2 regions of the Enterobacter pseudoroggenkampii genome follow, and region 2 is predicted to be linked to the other one. Evidence: predicted binding sites of a transcription regulator. Region 2 holds the regulator's gene; the other holds the start of a gene.
The links. The regulator LexA, encoded in region 2, represses DNA repair genes until DNA is damaged. The targets are predictions, from matches to a motif close to TNCTGTATGTACATACAGNA.

Region 1: a site for LexA is predicted at 3,218-3,237, ahead of OTG14_RS05755 (DinI-like family protein). Genes of this name have one in related genera too.

The regions. Positions count from the first base shown of each region.
Region 1 covers NZ_JAPMLV010000001.1:1,172,013-1,179,350, forward strand. The annotation lists gene OTG14_RS05745 (glycoside hydrolase family 94 protein) at 1-2,602, opposite strand, end outside; gene OTG14_RS05750 (YnfU family zinc-binding protein) at 2,741-2,905, opposite strand; gene OTG14_RS05755 (DinI-like family protein) at 3,257-3,481, shown strand; gene OTG14_RS05765 (DUF1367 family protein) at 3,870-4,481, shown strand; gene OTG14_RS05770 (hypothetical protein) at 4,472-4,678, shown strand; gene rusA (crossover junction endodeoxyribonuclease RusA) at 4,681-5,043, shown strand; gene OTG14_RS05780 (antitermination protein) at 5,040-5,873, shown strand; gene OTG14_RS05785 (hypothetical protein) at 6,066-6,257, shown strand; gene OTG14_RS05790 (hypothetical protein) at 6,928-7,230, shown strand; gene OTG14_RS05795 (lysozyme) at 7,230-7,338, shown strand, end outside.
Region 2 covers NZ_JAPMLV010000008.1:63,955-71,292, reverse strand. The annotation lists gene OTG14_RS21845 (conjugal transfer protein TraF) at 1-376, opposite strand, end outside; gene OTG14_RS21840 (cupin domain-containing protein) at 549-1,037, opposite strand; gene zur (zinc uptake transcriptional repressor Zur) at 1,153-1,665, shown strand; gene OTG14_RS21830 (CsbD family protein) at 1,713-1,922, opposite strand; gene dinF (MATE family efflux transporter DinF) at 2,043-3,380, opposite strand; gene lexA (transcriptional repressor LexA) at 3,444-4,052, opposite strand; gene OTG14_RS21815 (diacylglycerol kinase) at 4,161-4,529, opposite strand; gene plsB (glycerol-3-phosphate 1-O-acyltransferase PlsB) at 4,684-7,104, shown strand; gene gntU (gluconate transporter) at 7,209-7,338, opposite strand, start outside.

The sequences.
Region 1 (7,338 bases), on a different contig from region 2:
CGAGATCCCATGCTATGCTAAGCGCCGCAGGAAGAAACCATATTAGCGTAAGCACGCTAAACCAGTATAAAGGGTTGGGGAGCCAGAGCAGCGTGCTCAATACAAGCAGCATGATCGACGGCGCTACCAGGCTGCGTCGGAGATTATCCAATAATTTCCAACGAGAAAGAATGGACAATGGATTTTTTTCCCTGCTTCCGTCAGCTTTTCTGACCCGAACCCTTAACCAATTGAGCAGTTGCCAATCTCCGCGGATCCAGCGCGTACGACGTGCGACGTCTGAGATATAATTAGTTGGATATTGTTCGTAAAGTAAAACGTCGCTCAGCAGACCAGAGCGGGCGTAACATCCTTCGAGCAGGTCGTGACTGAGTACGAGATTTTCCGGACAGACGTTGGCAGTGGACTGGACAAAAATATCTACATCATAGATACCTTTGCCTACGAACGATCCCTCGCCAAAAAGATCCTGATATATATCTGAAGACATCATCGAATAGGGATTATTACCCGGGATGCTGCTGCGCATGGCGGCGTAGTGCCCCTGACCGTAAAGAGGCATTTCCTCTGCTAAGCCTGGCTGTAAAATTCCGTACCCTTTAACGACTCGTTGGAACGTTGGATCATATTCTGGTTTATTCAGCGGATGCGCCATTGTGGCCACCAGTTTATGGGCGGTATCGCGAGGAAGGAGCGTATCACTGTCAAGAGTGATGACGTATTTAATCCGTCCGGGCAAAGCCTGCGAGGGAAAGCCTGCAACGCTCGAAAACTGGGTTCCCGGTTGGCGTAACCAGCTGTTAAGAAGAGCTAGTTTGCCCCGCTTGCGTTCATATCCCATCCAGATTCTCTGCGAATCGTTCCACACCGGCTGGCGGTGCAGTAGATAAAATCGAGATCGGCCGCTAGGGTTGCGCCGATTAAGTCTCTGCGTCTCAGCAATCGCTTGCCTTAAAAGGACAGTGTTTTCCTCGGTATCCTCAGTTAATGAATCCGGAAAATCGGTAAGAAGTGCAAAGCAGAGATTTTCATCTTGATTGCCAAGGCTGCAGACTTCCAAACGAGAGAGAAGTTTGCTGAGGCTTTCATAGCTTGTCAGCATGCAAGGGATCGCAACCATTGTGGCATATTCAACTGGTATCCCACTTGAAAAGTCCATCCGCGGCAGAGGTCTGGGAATACGAAAGCGTGTCGTTGCTTCGCTAAGCATATCGCTGGCGAGTTGACTAATGGCAACAATAAGGGGGAGTGCTAGGGGGATGAGCAACCAGAATATACCCTGTAGTGCAGTTTCATACAATATGGTAGCCGTAGCGGCCGTGGTCAAGAGACTCAGGCTACCAAGCCATGACAGAAGGGGCGATTTATTCATACTCTGCCGCAGCCATTTCAATAGAGACCTTTCAACTGACAACAGTTGTTCGAGTTGTGGCCTTCCACCCCCAAGCAGAAAATAACCGATATGTCGGTGCTCAGGATCTAGACTCGGTTCGCAAGACATTGCCAACACGCGGTTTGCAACTTCCGGTTCACTCAAGCTCGCATCCCTGGCAAGCGTTTCAATCACATGGCGATAATGATCTCGGGTGTCGAAGTGCATGCGAGGATATATACCAGCTGGGTCAAGGCGTAAAGTTTGCTCGACTACGCTGATGGTCTCTGCAAAATCAGACCAGTTCGTTTCACTCAGCAGACGTAAACCCGAAATACTGTTACTGACGGAAAGCTGGCTGGCGGCAAGCTGCTGATTGAAGCGATGAATCAGGATCTCAGTTGTAACACCTTGCTCTGCAAGACGTTGTTCAATCCAATTCAGAGGGAGTGCAAGAGCATTGCCATGTCCCTGCAGACGACGAACCATTTCAGAGACAAAGGCACTGCTCAGTGGAGGATGATTACGCGCCATATCGGCAACAATCAAAATTAGGTCGGCGGGAGCATTCTCTGCACAATCAAAAATCCGCATTATCCACATATCTGCAAGATTTCGCTCCTGCTGGGCCTGGGTCACTTCGTTGCTCACACGACGCAGGTTTTCTATCAGCGCTAGACGCAGCATTCCTGGCAAAGCCCATATCTCCCCCAACGTCAGAGGTGTCACCTCTTGATAGGCGGAAATATAACTGGTAAGGCTGCTGCTGTCCCAGCGTCCGTCGCCATGCGCTATGGCCTCTGAGGCTAAGTCATAAATTCTGGGACATCTATGTGGATAGGCTAGTACCGGAAGACCCTTACCAAAGCTTTTCGGTAAGTGCTGGCGTACCATGCGAATCTGCTCTTCAATCAGGTAATAGTTGTCCAGCAGCCACTCACCTGCGGGCATGATACTCGTTTTTTTTCCTGCATTGAGTAGATAGCAACATCGCGTAATTATCGTTTCATTGTCAGTTAGTCGTTTAAGAAGGTAGTACGGGAGTATTTCCGGAGACAATTTGTGCGTACGAGCCAGTTTTCTTCCAAAGCGTTCCAACTGAGGGGTAGAAAACAGTTCCGAACGTAAATAGTTTTCTCCTCCCGAATCGTTGGCTGGGGCTGATATGTGTGCGCTGCCTTCGGGCAGAATACGAGAACGCTTAAACCACGCAATAGGTTTCATTTTCATTGGGTTGCTCTTTTGCTACGTTAACGCGCAGGAGCAGATGCGAAATCAGTTCAGAAACGTTCTCTCAGGATGGGCGTAAGGCATCGGGGATTTGACAACTGCTGATATTATATTAAGTGTAGAACATCGGCTGTGAAGCTAGCGCGGAGAGATAAAAAGTGCTTTACACCCCGGACAAAGCATGGGGCTTTTTAGACGCAGTTTAGAGGAAGGCTGAGCGGATTTTAAGCCGCAAACAGGGCAGGTGACAGTTGTGGTTAATACGCTTCCAAAAAGTTTCATTGTGTAATCGATAACGGACATGATTATTAGCCTCTCAATGAATGTATTTCACTCTATCACATTTGGCTAAAATTAAACCAATTTAATAATCACCCAATTTTTTAACATAAGTGAGGTTTTCTTCTCTTTTCTAACTCATCGCTTTCATGTCCGTTTTTGAAGCGAATGAATTCCAACCTTTTAAAATCCTTATGCTATTTTGCAACGCAAGATGAGTTTTATCTAGGTTACCGCCTGGATTGAACGCTTGATTTTTTTCTACAAGAAAAATCGGTTGATTCACATTCGATGTTCTGAAAGCGTTGCAAAATCCGTAAGATAAGTTTATATATATACTGTATATGCATACAGTAATTCATTGTGGAGGGAAAAATGACAATCGAGTTAACCATTGATCGCATGAAGAAACTTCCTGATGGAGCTATACCTGCGCTAGAGTCAGAACTCGTCAAAAAACTCAGTAAACAGTTTGATGATTACCAGCTTACGATTAAGCGTGGCGGCAATGATGGGTTGACTGTTTTCGGAGGCGACAAGAAGGAGGTCGAACATATCCAGCAGGAGACCTGGAAAAGCGCGGACGAGTGGTTTTATTAATCGCGTGAATCTCACTGGAGCAGTTTCAAAGAGTATCGCTGTTTGCGTTCCCCTGGCTGTTCCCGATTACTGTTTACCGCGTCAATAAGTCGCTCTGGGGGAAATAGTGTGTAGTGCAGGTGCCTTTAATGCAGATGATCAATGGTACGACGTGGTCAGAAGGGCCGATAAAGCAGTTATCTATAGCTTCCCGGCGGAAGGGAGATATCTGGTTTATCGAGTAAATGGAATAGTTTCATTACGACCGTTACTTGAGGATGAAGAGATCTTCACTCTTAACGGGTTCATGCAATTTGCAAAACGACTGGGGTACCGAGTTACATCACCGTCTGATATTATTCTTTCATAGGCCTGAACAACCTATACCTGATGCGCCACGGAGAGAACCATGGCGCTAGAATTACAACTTATCAAACACCATTCAGGAATACTGATCCCGGCCACACCCGAGACCAGCGATATCCTGCAATCCAAAACCCGGCTCGGCGATGTTCTTGTTGCCGAATTCAGGCGGGTACGAAACCCGGCATTCCACCGGCGCTTTTTCGCGCTTCTTAATCTCGGATTTGAATACTGGGAACCAACCGGCGGGGCTATCTCGAGTAACGAGAGGAAGCTGATTACTGGCTACGCCAAGTTCCTGGCTTCGTATGCCGGCAATGAGGGCGCGCTGATCGATGCTGCTGAGCATTATCTTGAGCAGGTTGCATACCGCCGGGTCACAAATGGCATTAGCCTGTGCAAATCCTTTGACGCTTACCGCTCCTGGGTGATCGTCGAAGCAGGGCACTTTGATGCCATTCAGCTGCCAGACGGAACACTCAAAAAACATCCTCGAAGCATCTCGTTTGCCAACATGGATGAACTCGAGTTTCAGCAGCTCTATAAAGCTGCGCTCGATGTCCTCTGGCGCTGGGTCCTGTCCCGTTCATTCCGCAGTCGTGATGAGGCCGAAAATGTCGCCGCGCGGCTGCTTGGCTTCGCGGGGGGATGGGGATGAAGAAGACCTGGTTCCATCATACCGATTGCAGCACCGAACAGGCCGACGAGCTGGTTAAGCGTTACAAAGCTCGTGGCGTCCGGGTTGAGCGCAGCCTTAACCCGGATTATGTGACCTGGACTGTCAGTGCTTTCCTTCCGACCTCAAATACTCCAGCGCGCCCGGATAGCCGCTGGCGAAACCGGATGTGGGAGTGAACGTGAAGACATATCAACTCACTTTGCCCTGGCCGCCGAGCAACAACCGGTATTATCGGCACAACCGCGGGCGTACACACATTAGCGCTGATGGCGTTGCGTACCGTTATGCGGTCGCAAGTGTCATTCGAAGCGCCCGGCTTAATATCCGCACGGCCGCTCCACTCAAAATACGTATTGAATGTCACATGCCTGACCGCCGGCGCCGCGATCTGGATAACCTGCAGAAGGCTGCATTCGACGCTTTAACCAAGGCGGGGTTATGGCTGGACGACTGCCAGGTTATTGACTATCGCGTTGTGAAAATGCCTGTCGTTAAGGGCGGAAAATTAGAACTCACCATTACTGAGCTGGAGACCGCATGAACCTTGAAAACACCCTCAAATATCACTTTGCCAAATCGACAATGATTAGCGACTCTCCGCGCGCTTCGGCGTCAGACTTATTAACCGGAACGGATATCATGGCTGCGATGGGCATGACGCAGGAACGGGCAGCATTGGGTTACAGCGCTTTTCTCGGGAAGATGGGTATCAGCAAGAATGACCGGGAGAGGGCGATCGAATTGCTGGCCCAGTATGCGCTGACCAGGTGCGATCGGGTTGCTGCACTGCGCAAACTGGGTGCCGGGGTTAAGCCACTGGTGATGCATCAGCTGGCCACCTTCGCGTTCGAGGACTATTCCCGCAGCGCCGCCAGCGTGAAGCAGTGCGATGGCTGCAATGGGGAAGGGTTTATCGACGCTGAGGTTTTCAGCATGAAGTCTCATACTCCGGCAAAAGAGAAGAAGTTCGTGAAGATGTCTTTGCACATGGGCGCGGAGAATAATCGTCCTTCTGAGTATGAGGTGCATAGACAGGTCAGGGAGGTAGCGCGCGTTCTTTGCCCTCGGTGTAAGGGGAAGAAGGTAGTAAGCTGTGCCTGTAAAGATTGTCATGGCCGCGGGAAAGCTGTTAGTCAGACTCTTAAAGAGCAGCAGGGCGTTCCGGTACTGGCTGATTGCAAGCGCTGCAGTGGGCGAGGGTTTGAGCGAATTCCATCAACTGAGGCTTACGCCGCGGTGTGCCAGATAACGGATGCAATCAGCCTCGACACCTGGAAGAAGTCTGTTAAGCCATTCTACGATCAGCTAATCACCAAGTTTGACATCGAAGAGGCCTGGGCTGATGCGCAGCTGAAGCAGATAACAAAATAGGGCGTTATTTTATCGTGAGCTATTTACTTTTCCCGAATCTGTGGTAATTTTCCTCTAACGATGGGTTATTGCCTTCGTTTAAAGCCCTGCGGTTAACTCCGTGGGGCTTTTTGCTTAATAGCGACTTAAGAATATCTAAAACCATTCAACCCTGCGGTGACTTATAATTTCCCCAACAACGCAGGAGGGAATATGGAAGAAGGTTTCTACTGGATTCAGCACAACGGTAGGATTCAGGTTGCTTACTTCAGCAATGGCGTTACTGAAGACCTTGAGACGGGACTTACTTTTAATGGTATTTGGCATCTGACACAGGGTGACGACATCTGCGACAACGGAGAAGCTGAGGTGATTGAAGGCCCTCTCCCTCTACCATTTAGATGAATATATTCATCTGATTATGCGGCAGATTCTTCATACTGCACATATGCTTCTTAAGCATCCTGCGGAATGGATGTTTCTGAAAGCGTTTTTGTGGTGGATCCCCCTAAGCGGAGGGGCGGTTCAGCAGGACATTTCTCCAGAGTGTCCAACCAGCGCGCGGAAATGAATGCTGTGATCATTTCCACCGGGAGGCACCCGGCACCACTCCCTCAGTTATTGCCAACTTAGCTATTTATGCCTGCTTGTCCGAGCAGGTTTTTTTTTATTTCTCCCTTGTGTTTTGTAAGAGACCTCAGAGCTAAGAAAGGGTGCTAAACCTCAGTACGTGTTTTAGCAAAACGATCCTCGAAACATTACAAGCTCGTCTGAGACAAAAAAGCGCGGAGAACGACATCACTCCTCTCCGCAATAATAATTCCATCTTCTGCCCGATTGTCTTTCTTTTATCCACAAAAGCTAAAGTTATGAGTTAATGTAAATAATAACAGCTTTAAACTATGTGAGCAGTTAATTATTTTTTTGTTTAAATGACTCTCCTTAAGGATTGTTTAATCTATTGCTTTCCTAAGGGAGAAAGAAGCGCCGAAGAGTATCAATCATCATCAGGCTGCCGTATGGCAGCCTTTTTTATTTTTATCAACAGCACCCGCACTTAGCGAGGTGAGAGACCATGAAAATGAATGATTCAGGGAACATCTTCACGCAGTTCTTCGCGTGGGTAGCAGCTCTGGCGTCAGCCATTGGATTTACCACTCAGGATCTGGTGTTCATGTTCTTTGGCGCTGCTGGTCTGCTTATCTCGCTAGCCTCGTACATTAACGGGCGGGTAGATGCAAACCGCAGGCGTAGAGAGGATGAGAAGCGAACAAAAATGGTCAATGACTACCTGAAAGGCGTTGGTGATAAACCCCTTCAAGAGCGTCCTGCCGCTGCAAGCGTGGTCGTTGAGGCATTACAAAAGGAAGGTGAGTGATGGGATCCAGAGCAAAGTTGAGTACTGCAGTTCTGGGGCTGGTACTGGCTGGTGCTCCTGCATCCGTCATTCTCGATCAGTTTCTAAATGAGAAAGAGGGTAACAGCC
Region 2 (7,338 bases):
CTTTGGCCGCGCCCTGGAATTGATTAATGGAACCTAACGGATTAGTGATAATCTCCCTTGGCGTGAGGTCATCAACCACATCCTTGTAGTGATTAATTTTGTCGTTGATGGTATCAATCTCGTCCTGAAGATTGTCTTCATCCGTCACCTGCACCCCAACGGCTGGCAAGATGACCGTCACATCATCGTCTGGTTTTGCCTTTGCCAGCAGCGCCGGGTTAATTAACGCCCCACTGCCATAGCTCCCGGAGGCAACGCCCGTCCCGCCCATGGCGTCACTCCGTGATTCTGTCCAGGTATTGGCTGCTCCCGCCTGATTTGCCATAAACAAGGAGACAGCAATGCTAACCACCGAAAATTTAAAATTTTTTTTCACAGTATGCCCGTTATAGTCTGTTATGAAATAACCCCTGTCTGTTATCACCCAAACAGGAACGAACTATTGCTGTGAATAAGTAGTAAAAGACCCGCTATTTCTGTCCCTAAGTAAAACTCCCTTACGGCCTGTTATATTTTGTGACGGCCCTCAATATTTATAGATGAGGAAATTATTTTTTCCCAGGTTTTCCATCATGCGGTCCAAAAAACTGGGGTGGGTGGTCTACCCAGCGATCCTCACGGGTAGCGGCATACACCGGATTGAGGGGATAGTAGATGCGATTGTGCTTCTTGTTGGCCTCGCCTACGACCAGCAACCGCACCTCTTCCTCCGTGTTGTTAATAAAGGTGTGGCAGATACCGGTTCCGGCAGGAAACCCCACGCTGTCGCCCGGTTCAAGTTTCCACAGATAGCCATTTATCCACGCTTCTGGATAACCTTCGAGCACATAAATGAACTCTTCTTCATCGCTTTCCGCATGCGGATAGGACGTTCTGCGCCCTGGCGGCAAACGCTCATGATGGATACCAATGCGCCTGAGTCCAAGCTTACGAGCCAACGGGGCGCCGATAGAAAAAAGCTCATCGCTATCTGGATAGGTCGAATCATCCGCACCTTCTACGTCGCGCCAGTGCCGAATACAGTCAGGTTTTTTCATTGTTTATTTCCCGGTTTGTAATGGGTCAGGTATAGCACAGACTGGCGGATCTCGGTGTTTTTACCAGAACATGATAAAGTGGGGGTTTTCCGTCCTATAACATCCGGGGTGCTACATGGATAAGTCCACAAAAGAGCTGTTAGCGCAGGCCGAAAAGCTGTGTGCGCAACGCAATGTGCGCCTGACTCCGCAGCGCCTTGAAGTATTACGTCTGATGAGCCTGCAGCAGGGTGCCATCAGCGCCTACGATCTGCTCGATCTTCTCCGCGAAAGCGAGCCGCAGGCAAAGCCGCCAACGGTGTATCGCGCCCTGGATTTCCTGCTTGAACAAGGGTTCGTGCACAAGGTGGAATCCACCAACAGCTATGTGCTGTGCCATCTGTTCGATCAGCCCACCCACACATCGGCGATGTTTATCTGTGACCGCTGCGGCGTGGTGAAAGAAGAGGCTGCGGAAGGCGTGGAAGACATTATGCATACGCTGGCAGCGAAAATGGGGTTTGCCCTGCGTCATAACGTGATTGAGGCGCACGGGCTCTGTTCCGCGTGCGTGGAGGTGGAAGCCTGTCGTCATCAGGACGCGTGCCAGCACGACCACTCAATTCTTGTGAAGAAAAAGCCGCGTTAACGGCAAAAGAAAAGGCGGCTTAGAGCCGCCCTGTGGGTTATTCAGCGTTACCAGCGGTAGTCGTTACGGGTTTCCCAGTCTTTGACTTCGTTTTCCGCCTGATCTTTCGCGTAGCCGTAACGTTCCTGAATTTTACCGACAAGCTGATCGCGTTTACCTTCAATGACGGTCATATCGTCATCCGTCAGCTTACCCCACTTTTCTTTCGCTTTACCTTTGAACTGCTTCCAGTTGCCGCCGATTTCGTCTTTATTCATCATCGTGTCCTCTTAGTTAAGCGTCGGGTCGTAACGTCCGTTACGTTCTTTTCTGCTGGACGTGATAATTATTGTAGTTAAGGATTCGGCAGTTGGTTTCACATTCGGAATCTTTAACCGTCACGATATATCGTGACGTGAAGAGAACCAGGTATTGTTTTGCCAGTGGCGGTGCCAGATAAACGCCAGCGACAACCCTCGCAGCGAGAGGAAAACGGCCAGGGCCAGCCACAAACCGTGATTACCCAGCCAGGGGAGCGTCAGCAGCGTCAGACCAAACCCGGCCGCTGCAACCGCCATACTGTTACGCATTTCCGCTCCGCGCGTCGCACCAATAAACATGCCGTCCAGCAGATAACACCAGACGCCGACCACCGGTAAGACGACTTGCCAGATGAGATAGTGACTCGCCAGCTCGCGCAGCGCAGGGATAGACGTCAGCAATGCAACGATCTGCTCACCAAAGCAGGCGTAAACCAGGCCAAACGCCAGCGCCACCAGTCCCGACTGACGGCAGGCTGCCCGCCAGACATCCCGTAGTTGCCCGCTTTCACGCGCACCGTACGCCTGCCCGGAATGCGCTTCTACCGCATAGGCAAAACCGTCCAGCGCGTAGGCGGTAAAGGTCAGTAGCGTCATCAATACCGCGTTGACCGCAACGATTTCTGGCCCCAGTCGAGCCCCGAAGACCGTCAGCGCGCCGAAGCAGAGCTGAAGCAGCAGCGAGCGCAGCATGATGTCTCGGTTAAGCGCCAGCAGCTTACGGATATTGCCGCGCCATGCGGTTTTGAGCAGCGCCAGGGAGATGCCGCGCATCGCCAGCACGCGCCAGACCATCCACAGGCCAATGATAAAGGTCCCGTATTCGGCAATCGCCGTCGCCAGCGCTGCGCCCTGCACGTTCATATGCTGGCCCATCACCAGCCAGACATCCAAAACGATATTGAGCAGGTTACCCACCACCAGCAAAATCACTGGTGCACGGGCGTACTGCACGCCCAGTAGCCACCCCAGCAGAACCAGGTTAGCCAGCGACGCGGGCGCGCTGAGCCAGCGGATTTCAAGGAACCGTCGCGCCTGCGCGAGTACCGCCTCGCTACCGCCAACAACATGAAGCGCAAGGTCGATCAGGGGCGCACGCAATAAAACGATTAACGCCCCCGCGCCAAGCGCGAGGATCAGCGGCTGGACCAGCGCTCGCGCCAGACGCAGCGGATCTTTTGCACCATAAGCCTGTGCCGTGAGCCCGGTGGTGCTCATACGCAAAAAGAGCAGCAGCATAAACAGGAAGCTGGTTGCCGTCGCGCCAATCGCCACGCCGCCAAGATAAACAGGCGAATCAAGATGGCCAATAACGGCAGTATCGACCAGACCCAGCAAGGGAACGGTAATATTGGAGAAGATCATCGGCAGAGCAAGACGCCACAATGCCTTATCGGATGCCGTCAGCAGTGACATGAAAAATACCGGGTGTGGAGAATGAAGCAGGCTACAGCGGCGCCATAGCCTGTCAGGAAGAGGTTACAGCCATTCGCCGTTGCGAATGACCCCAACCGCCAGCCCTTCGATAGAGAAGTTGTGTTCGCGCAGATCGACCACAATCGGGGAGAACTCGTTGTTTTCAGGCAGTAGCTGAACGGTGTTCCCCTGTTTTTTCAGACGCTTGACGGTCACTTCGTCGTCAATGCGCGCGACCACCACCTGGCCGTTACGCACATCCTGCGTTTTGTGCACCGCAAGCAGATCGCCGTCAAGAATACCGATGTCTTTCATCGACATACCGCTGACGCGCAGCAGGAAATCAGCGCTCGGTTTGAACATGGCTGGATCGACCTGGTAATGGCCTTCAATATGCTGCTGTGCCAGTAAAGGCTCACCGGCAGCAACACGCCCCACCAGCGGAATGCCCGTCTCTTCTTCCACCAGCAGGCGGATACCACGTGACGCGCCCGAGACAATCTCAATCACGCCCTTACGCGCCAGCGCTTTCAGGTGTTCTTCGGCAGCATTCGGAGAACGGAAGCCCAGACGCTGCGCGATTTCCGCACGCGTGGGTGGCATACCCGTCTGGCCGATATGATCCCGGATGAGATCAAACACCTCTTGCTGCCTGGTCGTTAATGCTTTCATTCCGCCCCCTGGGTGTATATACAGTTATGCTGTGAGTATATACAGTCAAAGGCGATTTTGGAACCAAAAACTGCACAAAAAACCAGGGACTTAATTATTCCTCGAGGCTCATCGGAAATGTGACCAAAGCAGCGTGACCCAGGTGATAGCGGCAGTGATAATCGCCAGCAACACGGCAGCAGAGCCCATGTCTTTTGCGCGGCCAGAAAGTTCATGGAAATCTGAACCAATGCGATCAACCACGGCCTCAATAGCGCTATTAAGAATTTCCACTATCATCACCAGAAGCACGGAACCTATAAGAAGTACGCGGGTAATCGCATCAACATCAAGGAAACAGGCGACGATCACCGCGATGATAGCGGCGATGCCCTCCTGGCGAAAGGCGGCTTCGTTGATCCACGCGGCACGGAAACCTTTCCATGAATAGCCGGCGGCTTTGATGATACGCGTTAACCCAGTGGTATTATTGGCCATTAAAAGAACCTTTTATGAAAAAAAGCGTCAGTAACAGGAACTGTAGCGCGTTTCGCTACAGCCTGAAGTATGACGGGTAACAACAGAAATTTTGCGCGCTTTCTGTTATCCTTGCGCCGCAATTGCATTATTAACCAGAGGCTTTACATCGTTTATGTCCGGCTGGCCACGAATTTACTACAAATTACTTAATTTACCATTAAGCATCCTGGTAAAAAGCAAGTCTATCCCAGCAGAACCCGCGCTGGAATTGGGGCTCGATACGTCACGTCCTATTATGTACGTTTTGCCTTATAACTCGAAGGCAGACTTACTGACGCTTCGCGCCCAGTGTCTGGCGCATGACTTACCTGACCCGCTTGAACCGCTTGAAGTTGACGGTACGCTGCTGCCGCGCTATGTGTTCATTCACGGTGGACCGCGCGTGTTTACCTACTACACGCCAAAAGAAGAGTCCATCAAGCTGTTCCATGACTATCTCGACCTGCACCGCAGCAACCCCGATCTGGATGTGCAGATGGTGCCGGTATCGGTGATGTTTGGTCGTCGTCCGGGCCGTGAAAAAGGTGAAGAGAACCCGCCGCTGCGCATGCTTAACGGCATCCAGAAGTTCTTTGCGGTCTCCTGGCTGGGGCGCGACAGCTTTGTGCGTTTCTCCCCTTCCGTTTCGCTGCGTCGCATGGCGGACGAGCACGGCACCGACAAGATCATCGCGCAAAAACTGGCGCGCGTGGCGCGTATGCACTTCGCCCGTCAGCGCCTTGCTGCCGTTGGGCCGCGTCTCCCGGCGCGTCAGGATCTGTTCAACAAGCTGTTGGCCTCCAAAGCGATTGCCCGCGCCGTTGAAGACGAAGCGCGCAGCAAGAAAATATCGCATGAGAAAGCCCAGCAGAACGCCATTGCGCTGATGGAAGAGATTGCAGCGAACTTCTCTTACGAGATGATTCGCCTGTCCGATCGTATTCTCGGCTTTACCTGGAACCGTCTCTACCAGGGCATCAACGTTCATAACGCCGAGCGTGTACGTCAGCTGGCGCATGATGGCCATGAGATTGTCTATGTTCCCTGCCACCGCAGCCATATGGACTACCTGCTTCTTTCCTACGTGCTCTATCATCAGGGGCTGGTACCACCGCACATTGCTGCCGGTATCAACCTGAACTTCTGGCCAGCAGGTCCAATTTTCCGCCGCCTGGGCGCATTCTTTATCCGTCGTACCTTCAAGGGCAACAAGCTCTACTCCACCGTGTTCCGCGAGTATCTGGGCGAGCTGTTCAGCCGCGGCTATTCCGTGGAGTACTTCGTGGAGGGCGGTCGTTCCCGTACCGGACGTCTTCTCGATCCGAAAACCGGCACGCTGTCGATGACCATTCAGGCGATGCTGCGCGGAGGAACCCGTCCCATCACGCTGGTGCCAATCTACATTGGCTACGAGCACGTGATGGAAGTGGGCACGTACGCGAAAGAGCTGCGTGGTGCAACCAAAGAGAAAGAGAGCCTGCCGCAGATGCTGCGCGGCCTGAGCAAGCTGCGTAATCTCGGTCAGGGCTACGTGAACTTCGGCGAACCGATGCCGTTGATGACGTACCTGAACCATCACGTTCCCGAGTGGCGCGAATCCATCGATCCTATCGAAGCGATTCGTCCAGCCTGGCTGACGCCAACGGTCAACGGCATCGCGTCCGAGCTGATGGTGCGCATTAACAACGCCGGTGCGGCTAACGCCATGAACCTGTGCTGTACGGCACTTCTGGCTTCGCGTCAGCGCTCGCTGACCCGTGAACAGCTCACGGAGCAGCTGGATTGCTATCTGGATATGATGCGTAACGTGCCGTACTCGGTTGATTCGACCGTGCCTTCTGCAACCGCCAGTGAACTTATCGATCACGCGCTGCAGATGAACAAGTTTGAAGTCGAAAAGGACACGATCGGCGACATCATCATTCTGCCGCGCGAGCAGGCAGTGCTGATGACCTACTACCGAAACAACATCACCCATATGCTGATGCTGCCGTCGCTCATGGCGGCTATCATCACCCAGCATCGCCGTATCTCGCGTCAGGAACTCTTGCGTCACGTTGAGACGCTCTATCCGATGCTGAAAGCGGAGCTGTTCCTGCGCTGGAGCAAGGATGAGCTGGCGGGCGAGCTGGATAAACTGACGGAAGAGCTGCGTCGTCAGGGGCTGATCACCGTCACGAACGACGAGCTGCACATCAACCCGTCACGCTCCCGCACCCTGCAGCTGCTGGCGGCCGGTGCGCGCGAAACGCTGCAGCGCTACGCCATTACGTTCTGGCTGCTGAGTGCGAACCCGTCTATCAACCGCGGTACGCTGGAGAAAGAGAGCCGGACGCTGGCCCAGCGCCTGTCCGTTCTGCACGGCATTAACGCTCCTGAATTCTTCGACAAAGCGGTCTTCAGTTCCCTGGTCCTGACGCTGCGCGATGAAGGCTTCATCAGCGATACGGGTGATGCCGAGCCGGAAGAGACGCTGAAGGTATACCAGATGCTGGCAGAGCTGATTACCTCGGACGTGCGTTTGACGATTGAGAGCGCCACGCAGGGCGAGTAACGCAATGCCGGGTTATGGCCCGGCCTGACGCCCTGGATAATAAAAAGGCCCGGTAAGCGCTGACGCTACCGGGCCTTATTTTTAGACTTGTTAAATCACTGCCCTCAGCTGAGCAGCGTAAAGGCAATCATCCCGACAATTGCACCCGTCGTGCCGAGAATGGTTTCCATCAGCGTCCAGGTTTTCAGGGTTTGCGCTTCGGTGGCGCCGGTAAATTTACCGAACAGCCAGAAG